2 linked regions of the Acidithiobacillus ferrooxidans ATCC 23270 genome follow. The protein of the gene in region 1 interacts with the protein of each later gene in a pairwise test. Links are inferred from orthologs where the notes say so. Each region holds a gene or a part of one and is shown on either strand. Other genes may lie near its edges. The genes, in order: rpe and eno.

Evidence for each region.
Region 2: the proteins of rpe (region 1) and eno interact in binary tests that used the Escherichia coli proteins (3 or more experiments, as listed by UniProt). The link is inferred for Acidithiobacillus ferrooxidans ATCC 23270 from one-to-one orthologs.

The regions. Positions count from the first base shown.
Region 1 is NC_011761.1:2,918,031-2,927,062, reverse strand. Bases 2,114-5,111 are described here. They hold rpe (ribulose-phosphate 3-epimerase), read left to right. Parts: upstream 2,114-3,280; coding sequence 3,281-3,943; downstream 3,944-5,111. Other genes in these bases: trpE (anthranilate synthase component I), read left to right, coding at 4,741-5,111; AFE_RS14875 (phosphoglycolate phosphatase), read left to right, coding at 3,947-4,630; fba (class II fructose-bisphosphate aldolase), read left to right, coding at 2,146-3,216. Also shown: AFE_RS14895 (phosphoglycerate kinase), read left to right, coding at 1-602; pyk (pyruvate kinase), read left to right, coding at 599-2,038; more of trpE, read left to right, coding at 5,112-6,258; AFE_RS14865 (anthranilate synthase component II), read left to right, coding at 6,242-6,814; trpD (anthranilate phosphoribosyltransferase), read left to right, coding at 6,811-7,827; indole-3-glycerol phosphate synthase TrpC, read left to right, coding at 7,831-8,622; AFE_RS14850 (OsmC family protein), read left to right, coding at 8,693-9,032. UniProt on the Escherichia coli protein: Catalyzes the reversible epimerization of D-ribulose 5-phosphate to D-xylulose 5-phosphate.
Region 2 is NC_011761.1:775,313-784,345, forward strand. What follows is about bases 1-2,999. They hold eno (phosphopyruvate hydratase), read left to right. Parts: upstream 1-859; coding sequence 860-2,140; downstream 2,141-2,999. Other genes in these bases: AFE_RS03965 (CTP synthase), read left to right, coding at 1-21; kdsA (3-deoxy-8-phosphooctulonate synthase), read left to right, coding at 18-863; AFE_RS03980 (FtsB family cell division protein), read left to right, coding at 2,196-2,561; efp (elongation factor P), read right to left, coding at 2,615-2,999. Outside these bases: more of efp, read right to left, coding at 3,000-3,175; AFE_RS03990 (gamma-butyrobetaine hydroxylase-like domain-containing protein), read left to right, coding at 3,266-3,568; excinuclease ABC subunit UvrC, read left to right, coding at 3,601-5,472; pgsA (CDP-diacylglycerol--glycerol-3-phosphate 3-phosphatidyltransferase), read left to right, coding at 5,475-6,065; AFE_RS04015 (Crp/Fnr family transcriptional regulator), read left to right, coding at 6,329-7,069; AFE_RS04020 (DUF488 domain-containing protein), read right to left, coding at 7,098-7,490; AFE_RS04025 (NAD(P)/FAD-dependent oxidoreductase), read right to left, coding at 7,534-8,745; AFE_RS04030 (2Fe-2S iron-sulfur cluster-binding protein), read right to left, coding at 8,827-9,033. UniProt on the Escherichia coli protein: Catalyzes the reversible conversion of 2-phosphoglycerate (2-PG) into phosphoenolpyruvate (PEP). It is essential for the degradation of carbohydrates via glycolysis.

The sequences.
Region 1 (9,032 bases):
CCAAGCTGACCATCCTGAAGTCCCTGGCAGACAAGGTGGATCAACTGGTGGTGGGTGGTGGCATCGCCAACACCTTCATCCTCGCCGCAGGTCATTCTGTCGGCAAATCCCTCTGTGAAGCGGATCTGGTGCCTGATGCCCAAGCCATCATCGCCGCAGCCAGGGCCAAGGGCGGCGATGTCCCGCTGCCCAGCGACGTGGTGGTCGCCAAGGCATTTTCCGAGACGGCCCCGGCGCGAACCTGCAGGGTGGATGATATCGCTGCCGATGACATGGTGCTCGATATCGGTCCCGACACCGCCAAAACGCTGGGCGATATCCTGCGCAAGGCGGGTACCATCGTCTGGAATGGCCCGGTGGGCGTATTTGAGTTTGACGCCTTCGCCGGCGGCACCGAGGCCATTGCTCGGGCGGTGGCGGAAAGCAGCGCCTTTTCCATTGCCGGGGGGGGGGACACCATTGCGGCGATCAACAAATTCCATATCGAAGATAAGGTCTCCTACATCAGTACGGGTGGGGGTGCCTTTCTGGAATTTCTCGAAGGCAAGACCCTGCCCGCCGTAGCCATGCTGGAAGAACGTGCACGAGGTACACACACTTGATACGCCGGACGAAGATCGTCGCAACCCTGGGTCCCGCCAGTTCTGATGTGCGGGTCATCGATCGTCTGATCGAGGCGGGTGTTGATGTCGTTCGCCTCAACTTCTCCCATGGCGCGGCAGAGGATCACGTCAAGCGTGCGGAGATGGTCCGGGAAAGGGCGCGCGCTCACGGCCGGGCTGTCGGGGTGCTGGCCGATCTGCAGGGACCCAAAATCCGCATCGGCAAATTTGCCGAAGGCAAGATCCATATCCGGGAAGGCGAGCCTTTTATTCTCGATGCCACGTGCGCCATTGGCGATCAGACGCGGGTTGGCGTGACCTACCCGCAACTGGTCAATGATGTGGATCGGGGGGCAACCCTGCTGCTCAATGACGGCATGATCGTGCTCTGGGTGGAAAAGGTGCAGGGCCCCGAAATTCACACCCGGGTGGTGCAGGGTGGTGAACTCTCCAACAGCAAGGGCATCAACCGGGCGGGTGGTGGCCTGACGGCGCCGGCGCTGACAGATAAGGACCGGGCGGATATCATCACCGCGGCGCGCCTCGAGGCCGACTATCTGGCGGTCTCTTTTCCGCGCAGCGCCGCCGATATGGAAGAAGCGCGTCGTCTCTTCCGCGAAGCGGGTGGTCACGGCGCCCTGGTTGCCAAAATCGAGCGGGCCGAGGCGGTAGAGGCCATCGAAGAGATTCTGGCGGTGTCCGAGGCCGTCATGGTGGCGCGGGGCGATCTCGGCGTTGAGATCGGCGATGCGGCGGTGCCTCCGGTGCAGAAGCGGATTATCGCCTTGGCGCAGAAGTACAACTGTCTGACGATCACGGCGACGCAGATGATGGAGTCCATGATTCACCAGCCGATTCCTACCCGCGCCGAAGTTTCCGATGTGGCCAATGCGGTCCTCGACGGTACGGATGCGGTGATGCTGTCCGCCGAAACGGCGAGCGGAGCCTTTCCGGTAGAGGCGGTCGCCGCCATGGACCGTACCTGTCGCGAAGCCGAGCGCCAGGCGCCGCTCACCGGTACCGTGCAGATCATCGACCGGCCGCTGGAACGCATGGACGAAACCATCGCGGCGGCAGCGATTCTGGCCACCATGCGCGCGCCCATCGTGGCCATCGCGGCTTTTACCGAGAGCGGTTCCACGGCCCTGTGGCTGTCCCGTGCCAATCCCCGGGTGCCCATCTACGCGCTGACTCCCCAGGTCTATACCCGGCGCAAGGTGACTTTGTATCGCGGTGTCCACCCGGTCAATTTCCCCCAGAGTCGCCATGATGACCCCCTGCAGGTGATGCATGCGGCCGAGGATGAACTGCGGCGGCGCGGCGTCGTTCGCGACGGAGATTTGATCCTCATCACCATCGGTGAGCCCATGGGCGCTCCGGGTGGCACCAATACCCTCAAGCTGGTGCGGGTCGGCGATGTCACGCACCGCGCCTGAGTCTGGCCAATCCCGACCGTTCCGGGGCCCGGCTTGCGGTTTGGGGGGCTCCTCTATACGATTGCTCAAGACCCAATCCATTTTTATTCACATTTAGGAGAAGTGTTATGGCCCTGGTTTCATTGCGTCAGTTGTTGGATCATGCCGCAGAACACAGCTACGGCATCCCCGCCTTTAACGTCAACAACCTGGAGCAGGTGCGCGCGATCATGGAAGCGGCAGCTGCCGCCGACGCGCCGGTCATCCTTCAGGCGTCTGCCGGCGCCCGCAAGTATGCCGGCGAACCCTTTCTGCGCCATCTGATTCTGGCCGCCATCGAAGAGTATCCCGACATCCCCGTCGTCCTGCATCAGGATCACGGCGCGAGCCCGGCGGTTTGCATCCAGGCCATCCGCTCCGGCTTCTCCAGCGTGATGATGGACGGTTCTCTGCTGGAGGACGCCAAGACCCCCGCCAGCTATGATTACAACGCCACTGTGACCGGCAGGGTCGTGGAGATGTCCCACGCCGTCGGTGTGACCGTCGAGGGCGAACTGGGCTGCCTCGGCTCCCTGGAAACCGGCATGGCGGGCGAAGAGGACGGTGTCGGTGCCGAGGGCTGTCTGAGCCATGACCAGATGCTGACCGATCCCGAAGAAGCGGCCCGATTCGTGAAAGCCACCAAAGTGGACGCCCTGGCGATCGCCATCGGCACCAGCCACGGCGCTTACAAGTTCACCCGGCCGCCGACCGGCAAGGTCCTGCGTATCGACCGGATCAAGGAAATTCACGCCCGCATCCCGGATACCCATCTGGTCATGCATGGCTCCAGCTCGGTGCCGCAGGACTGGCTGAAGATCATCCACGAATTCGGTGGCGACATCGGCGAAACCTACGGTGTGCCGGTAGAGGAAATTCAGGAAGGCATCAAGTACGGCGTGCGCAAGGTCAATATCGATACCGATCTGCGTCTGGCGGCAACCGGCGCGGTGCGTCAGAGTCTGGCCAAAAATCCCAAGAACTTTGATCCTCGCAAGTTCCTGACCGCCTCCCTCGATGCCATGCGCGATATCTGCCGTCAGCGTTATGAGGCCTTCGGTAGCGCCGGGCAGGCCAGCAAGATCAAGGCCATCCCGCTGGATACCATGTTCAGGCGTTACAGCAAGGGTGAACTCGACCCCCGCGTCACCGGCGTCTAAATAACGCTACCTACCGGTCGACTGGCGAGGGCGCATGGCGCTCTCGCCCTGTTTTGGAGGCAAAATGACCCAGTTCAAGATTTCCCCCTCCATCCTTTCGGCGGATTTTGCCCGTCTGGGTGAGGAAGTGCGCGCCGTCGATGAGGCGGGTGCCGACTATATCCATATCGACGTCATGGACAACCATTTCGTCCCCAATCTGACCATCGGACCGCTGGTGGCGGCCGCCATCAAGCCCCACACCCAAAAGCCGCTGGATGTCCACCTCATGATCTCACCGGTGGACAGCATCATTCCCGATTTCGCCAAGGCCGGCGCCGATATCATTACCGTGCATCCCGAAGCGACGATCCATCTGGACCGTACTATTCAGTTGATCCACAGCCTGGGCTGTAAGGCTGGCGTTTCCCTCAATCCTTCCACGCCCCTCGATGTGCTGGACTATGTCCTGGAGAGTCTTGACCTGGTGCTGGTGATGAGCGTCAACCCCGGTTTCGGCGGGCAGAGCTTTATCGAGTACACCCTGCGCAAGATCGAGGCGATCCGCAAGCGCATCGAGGCGACCGGCAAGGCTATCGAACTGGAAGTGGATGGTGGCGTCAAGGTGGACAATGTGCGGCGGGTCGCCGATGCCGGCGCCGATGTCTTCGTGGCGGGCAGCGCCATCTATAACACCCCCGACTACGCCGCGACCATTGCCGCTTTCCGCAAAGCCCTGGCGGGCTGAATCATGGCAACGCTGAATGCCGGCACGCGGTTTACCGCGCGCGTCGTCCTGCTCGATCTGGATGGCACGCTGGTAGATACCGCGCCGGACCTGGCTGGCGCGGCCAACCATGTGCTGCAAAAACTCGGGCGTGCGCCCGCCGAAATGCCGGTCATTCGTGGCTTCATCGGTAACGGTGTCCGTGAACTGATGCGTCGCGCGCTGGCGATCCACAGCGATCCCAGCGAAGTGGAACTGGATGCGGCCATGGTCGATTTCAGCAAGTACTACGGAGAGCATCTGCTGGATCATAGCGTGATCTACCCGGGCGTGCGCAGAACGCTGGAGACCTTGCAGGCTCAGGGCCGGGAACTGGTATGTATCACCAACAAGACCGCCGCCTTCACCGTGCCGCTGCTCCAGCGACTGGACCTCTACGATTTTTTCGGCCTGATCTTGTCGGGCGACAGCCTGCCACGGAAAAAGCCCGACCCGTTACCCCTGACCCATACGGCTGAACACTTTCATCAGCCGGTGGAGAACTGCCTGCTGGTCGGCGATTCACGTAACGACGCTGAGGCGGCGCGGGCGGCGGGTATGCCCGTTGCCTGCGTGACCTACGGTTATAACGGCGATGAGCCCGTCCATTGCCTGGAGCCCGATGCGGTGCTGGACAACATGAGCGAATTATTGGATATTCTGGCGTAGCGTTGCGAGGGGTCAGAAGCACCATGCGGAAAACACTGCGGTGGGAGAGACGATGGCGTTGCTGCTGAAAGGCAGTGACTTCCTTATCTATCGCTCTAACGAGGTGATCCGTGATTCCAAAAGCAACCTTTGAGGCTTTGGCGCGCCAGGGCTACAACCGTATACCCCTTTCCCGTGAGGTCATCGCCGACCTCGATACTCCCTTGTCGGCCTATCTCAAGCTGGTCGATGGTCCCTATGCCTACCTGCTGGAGTCTGTGCAGGGCGGCGAGAAATGGGGCCGTTATTCCATCATCGGTCTTCCGGCACAGCAGATATTGCGAGTCACCCAGGGTGTTGTCACTGTTCATGTGGATGGCGTCGAGACCGAGCGAGCGACCCCGGCGGACCCCCTGGAATGGATCAGCGTCTTCCGCAGACGCTTCCGTGTGGCACCACTGGAAAATGCCGATGAGCGCTTCAGCGGTGGCTTGGTGGGCTATTTCGGCTACGACATCGTCCGCAGCATCGAACCCCGCCTCGCCCGCAGCACGCCCTTGCCCGACCCGCTGGGGTTGCCGGAAATACAATTGCTGGTGGCCGACGAACTGCTGATCTTCGATAACCTGCGCGGGACCCTCCGCCTGCTGGTGCATGCCGACCCCGCCCAACCCGAAGCCTGGGAGCGTGGCGCCGCCCGCCTGCGGGAGCTCCAGCAGCGGCTGCGCGAGTCGGTACCGCCATCCTCACCGCCGGTGAGCACCCGACACGTCCGCGAGGAAGATTTCACCGCCAGCTTCAGTCGTGAGGGGTATATGGCGGCGGTGCGCACCATCAAGGCATATATCGGCGCTGGCGACGTCATGCAGGTGGTGCCCTCCCAACGCCTGTCCACTCCGCTGACCGCGCACCCGCTGGATCTCTATCGCGCCCTGCGTGGCATCAACCCTTCTCCCTACATGTTTTATGTGGACCTGGGTGATACCCATCTGGTGGGCTCCTCGCCGGAGATACTGGTGCGCGTCGAAGAGGATCAGGTCACGGTGCGCCCCATCGCCGGCACCCGTCCGCGCGGCAAGACTCCCGCCGAAGATGAGGCGCTGGAGCAGGAGCTTCTCGCCGACCCCAAGGAGCGCGCCGAACACCTCATGCTCATCGACCTGGCGCGCAACGATGTGGGGCGTATCGCCGACACCGGTTCGGTGCGGTTGACCGATTCGTTCGGTATCGAACGCTACTCCCATGTCATGCACATCGTCTCGCAGGTAACAGGACGATTGCGCCCGGAACTGGACGCCATGGATGCTTTGCGAGCGACCTTTCCGGCCGGGACGGTTTCCGGTGCGCCCAAGATTCGCGCCATGGAAATCATCCGCGAGGTGGAGCCGGTAGCGCGCGGCGTCTATGCCGGAGCGGTGGGCTACTGGGGCTGGAATGGCAATATGGACACCTGCATCGCCATTCGCACCGCGGTCATCAAGGATGGCATGCTGCATATCCAGGCGGGCGGCGGCATTGTCGCCGACTCGGAACCCGCGGCGGAGTGGGAAGAAACCATGAACAAACGCCGTGCCATGTTCCGCGCCGTAGCACTGGCCGAAAACGGCCTCGACCCCGAAGGGAGGGCAGATCATGCTGCTCATGATTGATAACTACGACAGCTTCACCTACAACCTGGTGCAATACTTCGGCGAACTGGGGGCGGAAGTGCGGGTCGAGCGCAATGATTCCATCGACGTGGCGGCTATCGAACAACTGGCTCCCAGCCGCATCTGCATTTCGCCCGGCCCCTGTACGCCCAACGAAGCGGGCATTTCTCTGGAGGTCATTCGTCATTTCGCCGGAAAAATCCCGCTGCTCGGCGTTTGTCTCGGGCATCAGGCCATCGGTCAGGCTTTCGGCGGCAAAGTCGTCCGTGCCGACAAAGTGATGCATGGCAAGACCTCACCCATTTTCCATGACGGCAAAGGACTCTTCCGCGACTTACCCGACCCTTTTGCCGCCACCCGTTATCACTCCCTGATCGTCGAGCGCGCCTCTCTGCCGGATACGCTGGAGGTGACGGCCTGGACCGCGGCAGGAGAAATCATGGGCTTGCGCCACCGTACCCTGGATGTGGAGGGCGTGCAGTTTCACCCCGAGTCCATTCTCAGCGAACATGGCAAGACCTTGCTGCAACACTTTCTGCAAGGGGGCGCGCGATGATCGTCCGGGACATACTGGAGCAAATCGTGGCGGGGCAGGACTTGTCGCGCAAAGAGACGGAAACGGTCTTCGCCGCTATCATGGCCGGAGCATGGACTCCCGCGCAGATCGGTGCTCTGCTCATGGGACTCCGCATGAAGGGGCAGCGGGTCGAGGAACTGGTGGGCGCCACCCAGGCTTTGCGCGCCTGTATGACGCGGGTAGAAGTCTCTACCGATCACCTGCTGGATACCTGCGGTACCGGCGGTGACGCACTGAGCACCTTCAACATATCGACGGTGTCTGCGGTGGTGGCGGCGGCCGGCGGGGCGCGGGTGGCCAAACACGGCAACCGTTCCATGGTCAGCCGCAGCGGCAGCGCTGACGTGCTGGAAGCCGCGGGTCTGCGCATGGACATGAGCCCCGCAGAAGTCGCCGACAGTATCGAGCGCATCGGTATCGGTTTTCTATTCGCGCCGGCGCACCATGGCGCCATGCGTTATGCCGTTGGTCCGCGCAAGGAGCTCGCCATCCGTTCGTTGTTCAACCTCATGGGACCACTGAGCAACCCGGCGGGGGCGCCGCATCAGGTACTCGGCGTTTATGCCGAGCGCTGGCTGATTCCCATGGCCGAAGCCGCCCGGGAACTGGGATCACGCCATGTGCTGGTGGTACATGGGCACGATGGCCTGGATGAGATCAGCCTGTCCGGGCCATCAGACATAGCGGAGTTAAAGGACGGGATGATCAGTCGCAGCCGGATTCAGCCGGAGGACTTCGGGCTGTCATCAGCACCGCTGGCGACCCTGCAAATCGACAGCGTGGCGGCCGCTCTGGCGGCGGCGGAAGAAGTATTGCAGAATCGCCCCGGCCCGCGTCGTGACGTAGTTCTGCTCAATGCCGGGGCCGCCCTCTATGCGGCGGACGTGGTCCCCGATATGGCGGTGGGCGTGGTGGTCGCCCGGGCTGTGCTCAAATCCGGCGCCGCCTGGGATAAGTGGCAGGCTTTGTTGGGCAGGACTTCACAGGGATAAGACATGACCGACATACTTCAGGAAATCATTGCCCATAAGCGGGAGGAGCTGGTGGAGCGCCAAACCCGTCTGGGCCTTGCGGAGCTGCAGGCGGCAGTGGCCCTGACGGCACCGCCGCGCAACTTCGTCGGCGCCGTTCGCGCCAGAATGGCCCAGGGACAGCCCGCAGTGATCGCCGAAATCAAAAAGGCATCGCCGTCGGCGGGGGTAATCCGCGAAGACTTCAATCCGGTGACCATTGCCCAAGACTACGCCGCCCATGGCGCAGCCTGCCTGTCGGTTCTGACCGATGAACACTATTTTCAGGGCGCCGACCTCTATCTCGCCGCCGCCCGTGAGGCCTGCCCACTGCCCGTGCTACGCAAGGATTTCTGCATCGATCCCTATCAGGTCTGGGAAGCACGGGCCATTGGGGCCGACGCCATCCTGCTCATCGTTGCGGCCCTGAGCGATGCCGAGCTGCAGAGTCTGGAGGCAACGGCGCAGAGCCTGGATCTGGCGGTGCTGGTGGAGGTGCATGATGCAGCCGAGTTACAGCGCGCACTAAAATTGCGTACCCCACTGATCGGCATCAATAACCGGGATCTGCGGCGTTTTGTCACCGAAATTGAAACCACGCTGAAACTGCTCCCCGAGATTCCCCGAGAGCGGATCGTCGTCACCGAAAGCGGCATCCGCAGCCGGGAGGAGGTGGCCACCCTGCGCGCCGCGGGAGTCGGTGCCTTTCTCGTGGGCGAGGCATTTATGCGCACCGCCCAGCCGGGAGACGCCCTGCAACACCTGTTTTTTGACTAAACGCAGTTTACACGGCTAGTTGATTGTCATTAAATGGGAATCGGTAGTTTCCGGGAATAGGGAGCAAAGAGTGGAAGCACGCGTACAATGGATGGGTCCCGGGCAGATGAGCTTCGTCGCCGATGCCGACAGCGGTCACGCCCTGGTCATGGATGGCGCCGCCGAGATCGGCGGACGTAATCTCGGCCCGCGCCCCATGGAGCTCCTGCTGATGGGCCTGGGCGGATGCTCCAGTATCGATGTGGTGATGATTCTTCAGAAGTCCAGGCAGGATATCCGCAGCTGTGTGGTGGAGCTGGCGGCCCAGCGGGCGGAGCAGGACCCGAAGGTGTTCACCGGGATTCATCTGCATTTTGTGGTATCCGGCAAGGCGCTCGATCCCAAGCGGGTAAGTCACGCCATCGGCCTAT
Region 2 (9,033 bases), 2.1 Mb from region 1 along the record:
GAACGGGACGGTTCGTCATGAGACTCTGTGGCTTCGAAGCAGGTCTGCAGCATCCATTCTTTCTGATGGCAGGCCCCTGCGCGATCGAGAGTGAATCCCTGGCGTTGCGCACGGCGGAAGATCTGCGCGATATCTGCGCACGCCTCGGTATCCCTTTTATTTATAAAAGTTCCTACGATAAAGCGAACCGTTCTTCGGGGCAGAGTTTCCGTGGGCCGGGTATGGACGAGGGACTGCGTATTCTCGAAAAGGTCCGCCGGGAAGTCGGGGTGCCGGTCGTTACGGATGTTCATGAAAAAGAGGACGTGTCTGCCGTGGCGGAGGTGGTCGATGTGCTGCAGACGCCCGCCTTCCTCTGCCGACAGACCGATTTCATTCAGGCCGTCGCTGCTGCCGGAAAGCCGGTCAACATCAAAAAAGGCCAGTTTCTTGCGCCCTGGGATATGCTGCACGTCGCCAGCAAGGCCAAGGCTACCGGCAATGAGCAGATCATGGTCTGCGAGCGCGGCGCCTCCTTCGGATACAACAACCTGGTATCGGATATGCGCTCCCTTGCGGTGATGCGTCAGACAGGATGCCCGGTGGTCTTTGATGCGACCCATTCCGTACAGCTCCCCGGTGGTCAGGGTGACCGGTCCGGAGGCCAGCGCGAATTTATCCCGGTGCTGGCGCGGGCCGCCGTGGCGGCGGGCGTGTCAGGGCTCTTCATGGAGACTCATCCGAATCCAGCGGATGCTTTGTCTGATGGTCCCAACGCCTGGCCGCTGGGACGTATGGAGGACCTGTTGCGCATTCTCCAGCACATTGATCATGTTGTAAAAAACCAGGATTTCCCTGAAAACTACCCTGAGGAGTTAGTATGAGTGCCATTGTCCGCATCCAAGCCCGTGAAGTTCTCGATTCGCGCGGCAATCCCACTGTGGAGGCCGAGGTCTATCTCGATAACGGCGGCATGGGCCGTGCGATCGTCCCTAGTGGCGCTTCCACCGGTGAGCGCGAGGCCGTGGAGTTGCGCGATGGTGGCCAGCGCTACGGCGGCAAAGGAGTGCGCAAGGCCGTTGAACACGTCAACGGCGAGATTCAGGATGCGCTTCTTGGCATGGAAGCCGAAGAGCAGGAGCATATTGATGCGGCTCTCTGTGCCTTGGATGGCACCGAAAATAAGGCACGCCTCGGCGCCAATGCGATCCTGAGCGTCTCATTGGCGACGGCCCATGCGGCTGCCCATGCGGCTGGCCAGCCCTTGTACCGCTACATCGGTGGCTTGGGCCCGCTGCAGTTGCCCGTTCCCATGATGAATGTCATCAATGGTGGTGCCCATGCCGATAACGACGTGGACATGCAGGAATTCATGCTGATCCCGGCGGGCGCGGAGTCGTTCTCTGAGGCTTTGCAGATGGGGGTGGAGGTGTTCCACAGCCTGAAAGCCGTGCTGCAATCGCGCGGACTGGCAACGACAGTCGGCGACGAGGGCGGCTTCGCTCCGAATCTGCCCTCCAACGAGGCTGCCCTGGAGCTGCTCATGGACGCCATCAACAAGGCGGGTTATCAGCCGGGTAAAGATATCTGGCTGGGCATGGACGTCGCTTCCAGTGAATTTTATCGGGATGGACGTTATCACTTGGCTAGCGAAAGGCGTGAACTCGATAGTGCCCAGTTCGTGGATTATCTGGCGGCGCTGGCTGATCGTTATCCACTGATCAGCATTGAAGATGGCATGGATCAGAATGACTGGGAAGGCTGGATCACTCTCACCGACCGCCTTGGTGACCGTTTGCAGTTGGTGGGTGATGATATTTTCGTAACGAATACGACGATCCTGCGTGAGGGCATCGAGCGCGGCGTCGCCAATAGCATCCTTATTAAACTGAATCAGATCGGTACGTTATCCGAAACCCTGGCGGCCATCGAGATGGCAAAAGTCCATAGTTATACGGCTATCGTGTCGCACCGATCCGGAGAGACCGAGGATACCACACTGGCCGATGTGGCCGTGGCTACGGGTTGTGGCCAGATTAAAACAGGCTCTTTGTCGCGCACGGATCGGGTGGCGAAATACAACCGCCTATTGCGTATCGAGGAAGATTTGGGGGATGCCGCCCGTTACCCCGGCCTTGCAACTTTTTATAATCTCGACTAAAAAGATATTTAATGGAATATTTGCTGGGCCATTAAATTTTCGAGGATTTTGCGGCATGGGTTACCGGGCGCGCGTAAAAAGCTGGATGGATACCGCCAAGGCAGAGCTGCGCCTTGTGGATTTCATGCTTTTAGCCGTGTTGTGTGCCCTGCAATATCCCCTTTGGTTTGGTGCAGGTAGCTGGTGGAATATGGCGGACCTGCACCAAAAACTGGAAATCAAGCAGGTGATTTTGAAGCAATTGGAAGCCCGCAATGACCTCCTGGCGGCGCAGGTGGCGAGCCTGCAAACGGGAAGCCGCGCCGTCGAAGAACTGGCTCGCCGCCATCTCGGGATGGTTGGCAAGGGAGAAGTGTTTGTCTGGGTGATACCCGCCAAAGGCGCCTTCGACGGCGCCCGGACCACCACTCAGGCGTCGTGAACTGCGTCGGGCGTTTTGCAGGTCCGGTGGTATAGCCGTCCGGTTATGCTCTGTCAGGCGCGATCAATGTAACTGCCATCCACCGTATTCACCCGAATTTTTTCACCCGCGTTCACAAACTGCGGCACCATCACCGTAATGCCGGTCTCCATCTGTGCGGATTTGTAGGAACCAGTAGCGGTTTGCCCCTTGATGGAAGGCTCGGCTTCACGCACCTCCAAAATAACCACAGGCGGCAATTCAACGCCGATAGGTCGTTCATTGTGGAGGTTGACCTGAATCTCGGTGTTGGGAAGGAGATAACCTGTTTGTCCTTCGAGCAGGTCCTCACTGAGGATGAGTTGCTCGAAGTTCTCATTATCCATGAAGACATACCCGGTGGCATCGGCATAGAGATACTGCATGGTACGGGGTTCGACGACGGCTTTCTCCATGGCTTCTCCCGAGCGGAAGCGTGTATTGGACTTGGTGCCTGTCTCGATATTTTTCATCTCGACCTGCACGAAGGCGCCGCCTTTGCCAGGCTTGACGAAATCGGTTTTGAGTACGCGCCAGAGCCCTTTTTCATATTCGAGAATATTGCCGGGGCGGATATCAAAGGCGGAAATCTTCATACTATAGTCCTTCTGGGCATTCCCTTTAGAGGGCGTGGATTGTACCCTAGAGGCATATTTCTGACCAGCCCGGTCCCTTGAGAGGTAATCATGTCCGATCCCCGTACCCAGCCCCTGGAGATTCGCCCCCTCATGATCAGCCGCGTCATGGAAGTCGACTGGGCCGACGGACATACCAGCCGCCTGACCTTTGAACACCTGCGGGTAGAATGCCCCTGCGCGGAGTGCAAAGGACACACGCCCGATCAGGCGCAGATCGTCACCGGCAAGGAGCATGTGAGCGTTGTGGAGGTGGTGCCGGTAGGCCATTACGCGGTGCAGTTGCATTTCAGTGATGGCCACAATACCGGGATTTTCACGTGGGAGTATCTGCGCAGGCTGGACGCTGAATGAGCACTGCGGGGATTGGACAGCTCTGAGATTTTATGGATTTTGAACGGGTAGAGCAGTTCGAGAACACTGACGGTGCCGTGGACAGAGCCTTCGTTCCCGGAGAGTTTCTGCGGACGTTGACCAGCCAGCCCGGTATTTATCAGATGTTCGGCCAGGGCAGTCGCCTGCTCTATGTGGGTAAAGCCCGCAATCTCCGGCGCCGCGTGAGCTCCTATTTTCAGAAGCAGCGCCATACGCCAAAAACGCTGGCGATGTTGGCGCAGGTAACGCGGGTGGAGGTGGTGGTCACCCACACAGAGACGGAAGCGCTGGTGCTGGAGGCGAATCTGATCAAGCGCCACCACCCGCCTTACAATATCCTGCTGCGCGATGACAAGAGTTACCCCTATCTGTTCATAGAAACCGGTCATGGCACGCCGCGCATGAGTTTGCACCGGGGGGCGCAGAAGGGCAAAGGGCACTACTTCGGTCCGTATCCGGCCGTTACTGCGTTACGCGAGAGTATGGTGCTATTACAGAAAGCCTTTCGATTGCGGACCTGTGAGGATCATACTTTTCACCACCGCAGCCGGGCTTGTTTGCAGTTCCAGATTCGTCGTTGCAGCGGCCCTTGTGTTGGGCATATCAGCGGGGAGGATTACGCGCGGGATGTGGCGGACACGATTCGCTTTCTGGAAGGAAAGAGCGACGAAGCGATTCGCAGTCTGGGGGAGCGTATGCAAGCGGCGGCTGAGCAACTGGATTTCGAGGAGGCAGCGCGACGCCGTGACCAGATCGCCGCGTTGTCCAAGATTCAGGAGCGTCAGTACGTGGCGCAGGCGGGTGGCGGCGATTTTGATGTGCTGGCGGCAGCACAAGAGAATGGACAGTGGGTGGTGTACGTCAGTTTTATCCGCAATGGACGGCAGTTGGGTGGGCGCTCCGTTTTTCCGCGGCATACCGAAGAAGTGCGTGCGCCGGACGTGCTCGCTGCCTTTCTCATGCAGTTCTACAGCGATAAAGAGGTGCCGGGGAATCTGCTGGTCAATGTGCTGCCGCGTTCACCGACCTCCCTGGCGGAGGCGCTGGGCAGCGAAGCCGGGCACAGGGTCATGATCGATCAGCCCCAGCGCGGTCCACGCAAGCGCTGGATGGCGTTAGCGCTGACCAACGCCATGGGGGCGTTGCGCCAGAGGACGCAGACGGCCGGCGCGGGACGGCGGCGCATGCTCCTGTTGCAGGAGCTCTTTCAACTCCCGGAGATACCGCAGCGAGTAGAGTGTTTTGACATCAGTCATACCCGAGGCGAGGTGGCTGTGGCATCTTGTGTGGTTTTCGGTGACGATGGGGCACTGAAGAACGAATACCGCCGCTTCAATATTCGCGATATCCGGGGCGGCGACGATTACGCGGCTATGGAGCAGGCCGTCCATCGCCGCTATGGGCGGCTGCAGAAAGAGGGCCTGGCCTTGCCGGAGATCGTCTTCATTGACGGTGGTGCCGGACAGGTGGCTCGTGCGCAGGCGGCTCTGGACGCATTGGAGATCGGTTGCATCCAGTTGTGCGGGGTGGCGAAGGGGACGACGCGGCGCCCAGGGCTGGAGATGCTGCATATCCCCGGGTGGGCGGTCCCGCGGCAATTGGACGACGATGATCCGGCACTGCTGGTAATTCAGGAAATCCGCGATGAAGCCCATCGTTTTGCCATTACCGGTCACCGCGCGCGCCGCGGCAAAGCACGGCAGGAATCCGATCTGGATGGCATCTCCGGGATCGGGCCGAAACGGCGGGTGGCGTTGTTACGCGCATTTGGCGGCTTACGCGGTATTCGTGACGCCGGTATGGAGGATTTGCAGCGCGTTGAGGGTATCCATCTGGAGCTCGCGCAGCGGATATATGATTTCTTTCACGTAGGACGTGCCTGATTGTGATAAAGCGGCTGCCCAATTTCCTGACCATTCTGCGCATCGGGTTGGTGCCTATTTTCGTGGCGCTCTTCTACTGGGGGGGCGACATGCGCACTTTCGGCGCCACCGGAGTTTTTGCGGTGGCGGCGATTACCGATTGGGCCGATGGCTACCTCGCCCGGCGTTATCAAGGGGTATCACCTTTCGGTACCTTTCTCGACCCGGTTGCGGATAAGATCATGGTGGCTACCGCACTGGTGCTCATTGCCTCCTCCGGAGAGATGCCGGCACTCCTGGCCGGTATCCTGATCAGCATCATCGTCGGCCGGGAAATTACCGTGTCAGCGTTGCGCGAGTGGATGGCCGAGGTGGGTGAGCGCAAAAAGGTGGCCGTCTCCTGGCTGGGTAAGGCGAAGGCGGCCACGCAGATGATTTCGATCCTGCTGCTGGTCTACGAGCGCCCGGTGCGGGGATTGTCCGCACGCACTCTGGGGACCGCTCTTCTGATCGTCGCGGCGGCGATGACACTCTGGAGTATGGTGGGCTACTTGCGCGCCGCCTGGCCCAGCCTGCAGGGCAATAGTGGGGCTCATCTTGACAGGGAGCGGTGACCCCGGTAACCTCTGTGGCCATGCGGGAATAGCTCAGTGGTAGAGCACAACCTTGCCAAGGTTGGGGTCGCGAGTTCGAGCCTCGTTTCCCGCTCCACAATCGAGGGAAAGCGTTCAGTCTTTCCCTTTTCTTTTAAGGCTGGGTGGCAGAATGGTCATGCAGCGGCCTGCAAAGCCGTGGAAGCCGGTTCGATTCCGGCCCCAGCCTCCAAACAAAACGTATCATCTGGTTTGTTCGGCATGGCTACAGGCTGTCAGATGTCATGCCCAGGACAGAAGACGTGAATCCGACCCCTCTGGAGAAAGTGGCGCCCATGGGAAATAGCAAGGAGGCGCTGCTGCTTCGCCTGCACCACACCCCGCTTTTTTCCGCATGGCCCAACGATATGATCGCGCCGCTGCTCGCCCAATCCCAGCCCCTGACTCTGGAGTCGGGAGAGATTCTCTTTGCCGAGGGATCGCCAGCCCGATCCTTCTATTTCCTGGCGGTAGGACGAATTAATCTGATTGCGGCAGCGGCCACGGGGCAGGAGAAAATTGTCGAAATCATCCAGCCCGATGATCTTTTCGCCGAGGCGGTGGCCTTTCTCGGGGGGCGCTATCCGGTGACGGCGCAGGCCGATGCCACGACCACGGTACTGGAGATCCCGCTGGACCTTTTTGTCGCGACTCTGGAGCAGCGGCCATTGTTGATGCGCCAGATGCTGGCGCGCCTCAGTATGCGCCTGCATTTTCTGGTCAAGGAGCTGCGCCATCTGAGTGTGGAGTCGGCGGAGCAGCGCTTGGCCAGCTATCTGCTGGAGTTGTGTCCGGTAGTCAATAGCCCCGCTGCCATTGAGCTCCCCGCCAAGAAAGCGGCGGTCGCGGCGCGTTTGGGCTTGACGCCGGAAACGCTGTCGCGGGTGTTGTCCAGAATGCGTAAGGCAGGACTCATAGAAGTGGAACAACGGACGATCAGCATTCCCGACCCTCTTGCCTTACGGCGCTGGGCCGGCGGGCGCTGAGGCGATGGCATTCGCGTCCTTTCAGTGTTCAGGCCGCATCGGGGGGCGATTTCACCAAGGTCTGTAAAAAATCGCGGAGCACCAACGCGCCGTTGTGTTCCTGGTCGTGGGCTGCATACAGCAGAATCAGGGGCGAACCAGCGGCCTGGGTCAGGAGCGCGCGGGCAGTCTCCTGTTGCTCCGCCAGTTCCGCCAGATAACGTTTGCGGAATTCATCCCAGCGTACCGGATCATGGGCGAACCACTGACGCAGGGCGGTGCTGGGAGTGAGATCTTTGGGCCAGGCGTCCAGCGGGAGGTCGGCCTTGCGCAAGCCGCGGGGCCAGAGGCGCTCCGCCAGGACGTGATATCCTGCGGGGAGGGGATGCGCGTAAACGCGCCAGGTGGTGATGGCAATGCGCTGAGCGTGGTCCGGAGTCATTTTATGTCCCTGCCCGTTCATTCGGGTCGCCTTCCTTCTGCTTTCACCAGTCTCCTATTCGCCCGCGCAATTCCTGGAGATGCACCACGGCTTTTTGCGCGATCAGGCTGCGGGCTGTCTTTACCTGGTCCCAGACGTTCCAGAGGAGTATGCCGTGGATCTGGTCATCCCGCAGATAGTACACTACGGCCTTGTCTCCGCCCGGCGAAATATCCGTATAGCAGTCCATGTCACTGCGGCATTCCCCGACGGCCTCGAAGCCGAATTCATAGATGTCGCTGTAGAACATGGATTGATGCTGAAAATGCACCTCTTTTCCGGCCATGCTAGAACCTGCGGCACGCCCGGTGGCTTCGGCATTATCCCAATGCTCCAGACGCAGAGGTGTGCCCCATACCGGATCCGGATAGGTGGCGAGGTCACCGGAAACCCATATCCGAGGGTCGCTGCTGCGCATCCCATCGTCCACGCGGACCCCGCCGGGTGCCATCACCAGACCTGCGGCCTCCGCCAGGGCGGTCAGGGACAGCATGCCGATGCCATAGGTGATCCAGTCGCAGGAAATCTCCGCGCCGTCCGCGAAGCGGGATATGAGCTGGCCGGATTCGCTACGCAAGTCCTTGAAATGATGCTCGACATGGAGCTGGACGCCAGCCTCGCGATAGCGGGCGCTGACCTGCTCCATCAAAGGGGGTGGCAGGACGTGTGCCAACGGGCCTTTCCCGGACACGCAGTAGTGTACCGCAAGACCGGGCTGCAAAGAGAGCGCCACGGCCAGCTCCGCGCCGAGAAAACCACCGCCGATCACCAACACGGTTCCACCCTCGGTCGCCCGCGTGTGCAAGCGCCGGTAATCCGCCAGCGAGCGTAAGGAAAATACTCTGTTTTCCAGGCCTGGCGGGGTGGGCAGCGGGCGGGGCTGTCCACCGGTGGCGAGCAGCAGTTTCTCATAGAAGAAGGTTTTTCCCGCCTTGGTTCCCACTACGCATCTCTCCGGATCGAGGTTAATGACCGGATCTCCCAAAGCCAATGTGACACCCAGGGTTTCCCAGTCGGCCGGGCGCTTCAGGGTAATCTCTTCCTCTTTGTCTTTACCCAGCCATAAACCTTTGGAGAGAGGGGGGCGCTGATAGGGCGGGTCACTTTCTGCGCCCAGCATCAGCAGACTGCCCTGAGGGTCTTGCTTGCGGATGGCACTCGCCGCACTGGCGGCCGCGGCCCCCGCACCGACTATCAGATAGGTATAACGTTTCATGCGATTCCCCTTGAGGTAGCTCAGAAGGATGCGTTACATGATTATAGCCGGTATGCGTAAAAAGTTTTCTGTTTAGGGCAATCATCCATTAGGTGCAAAAGCATCGAAGTGAATATGGTCATGCCGCACGTCATGGGAGAGCAGCAGGTCGATGGCGGCTTCTATCATGCCGGGGCTACCGCACAAATATACTTCATGATCCTTCCAGTGGCCGCTGGCGGCAACCGTGGGCAGGAGCCGGTGGGCGCCGGTCCAAGAGGCATCCTGCCTGTCGGAAAGTGTCGATGT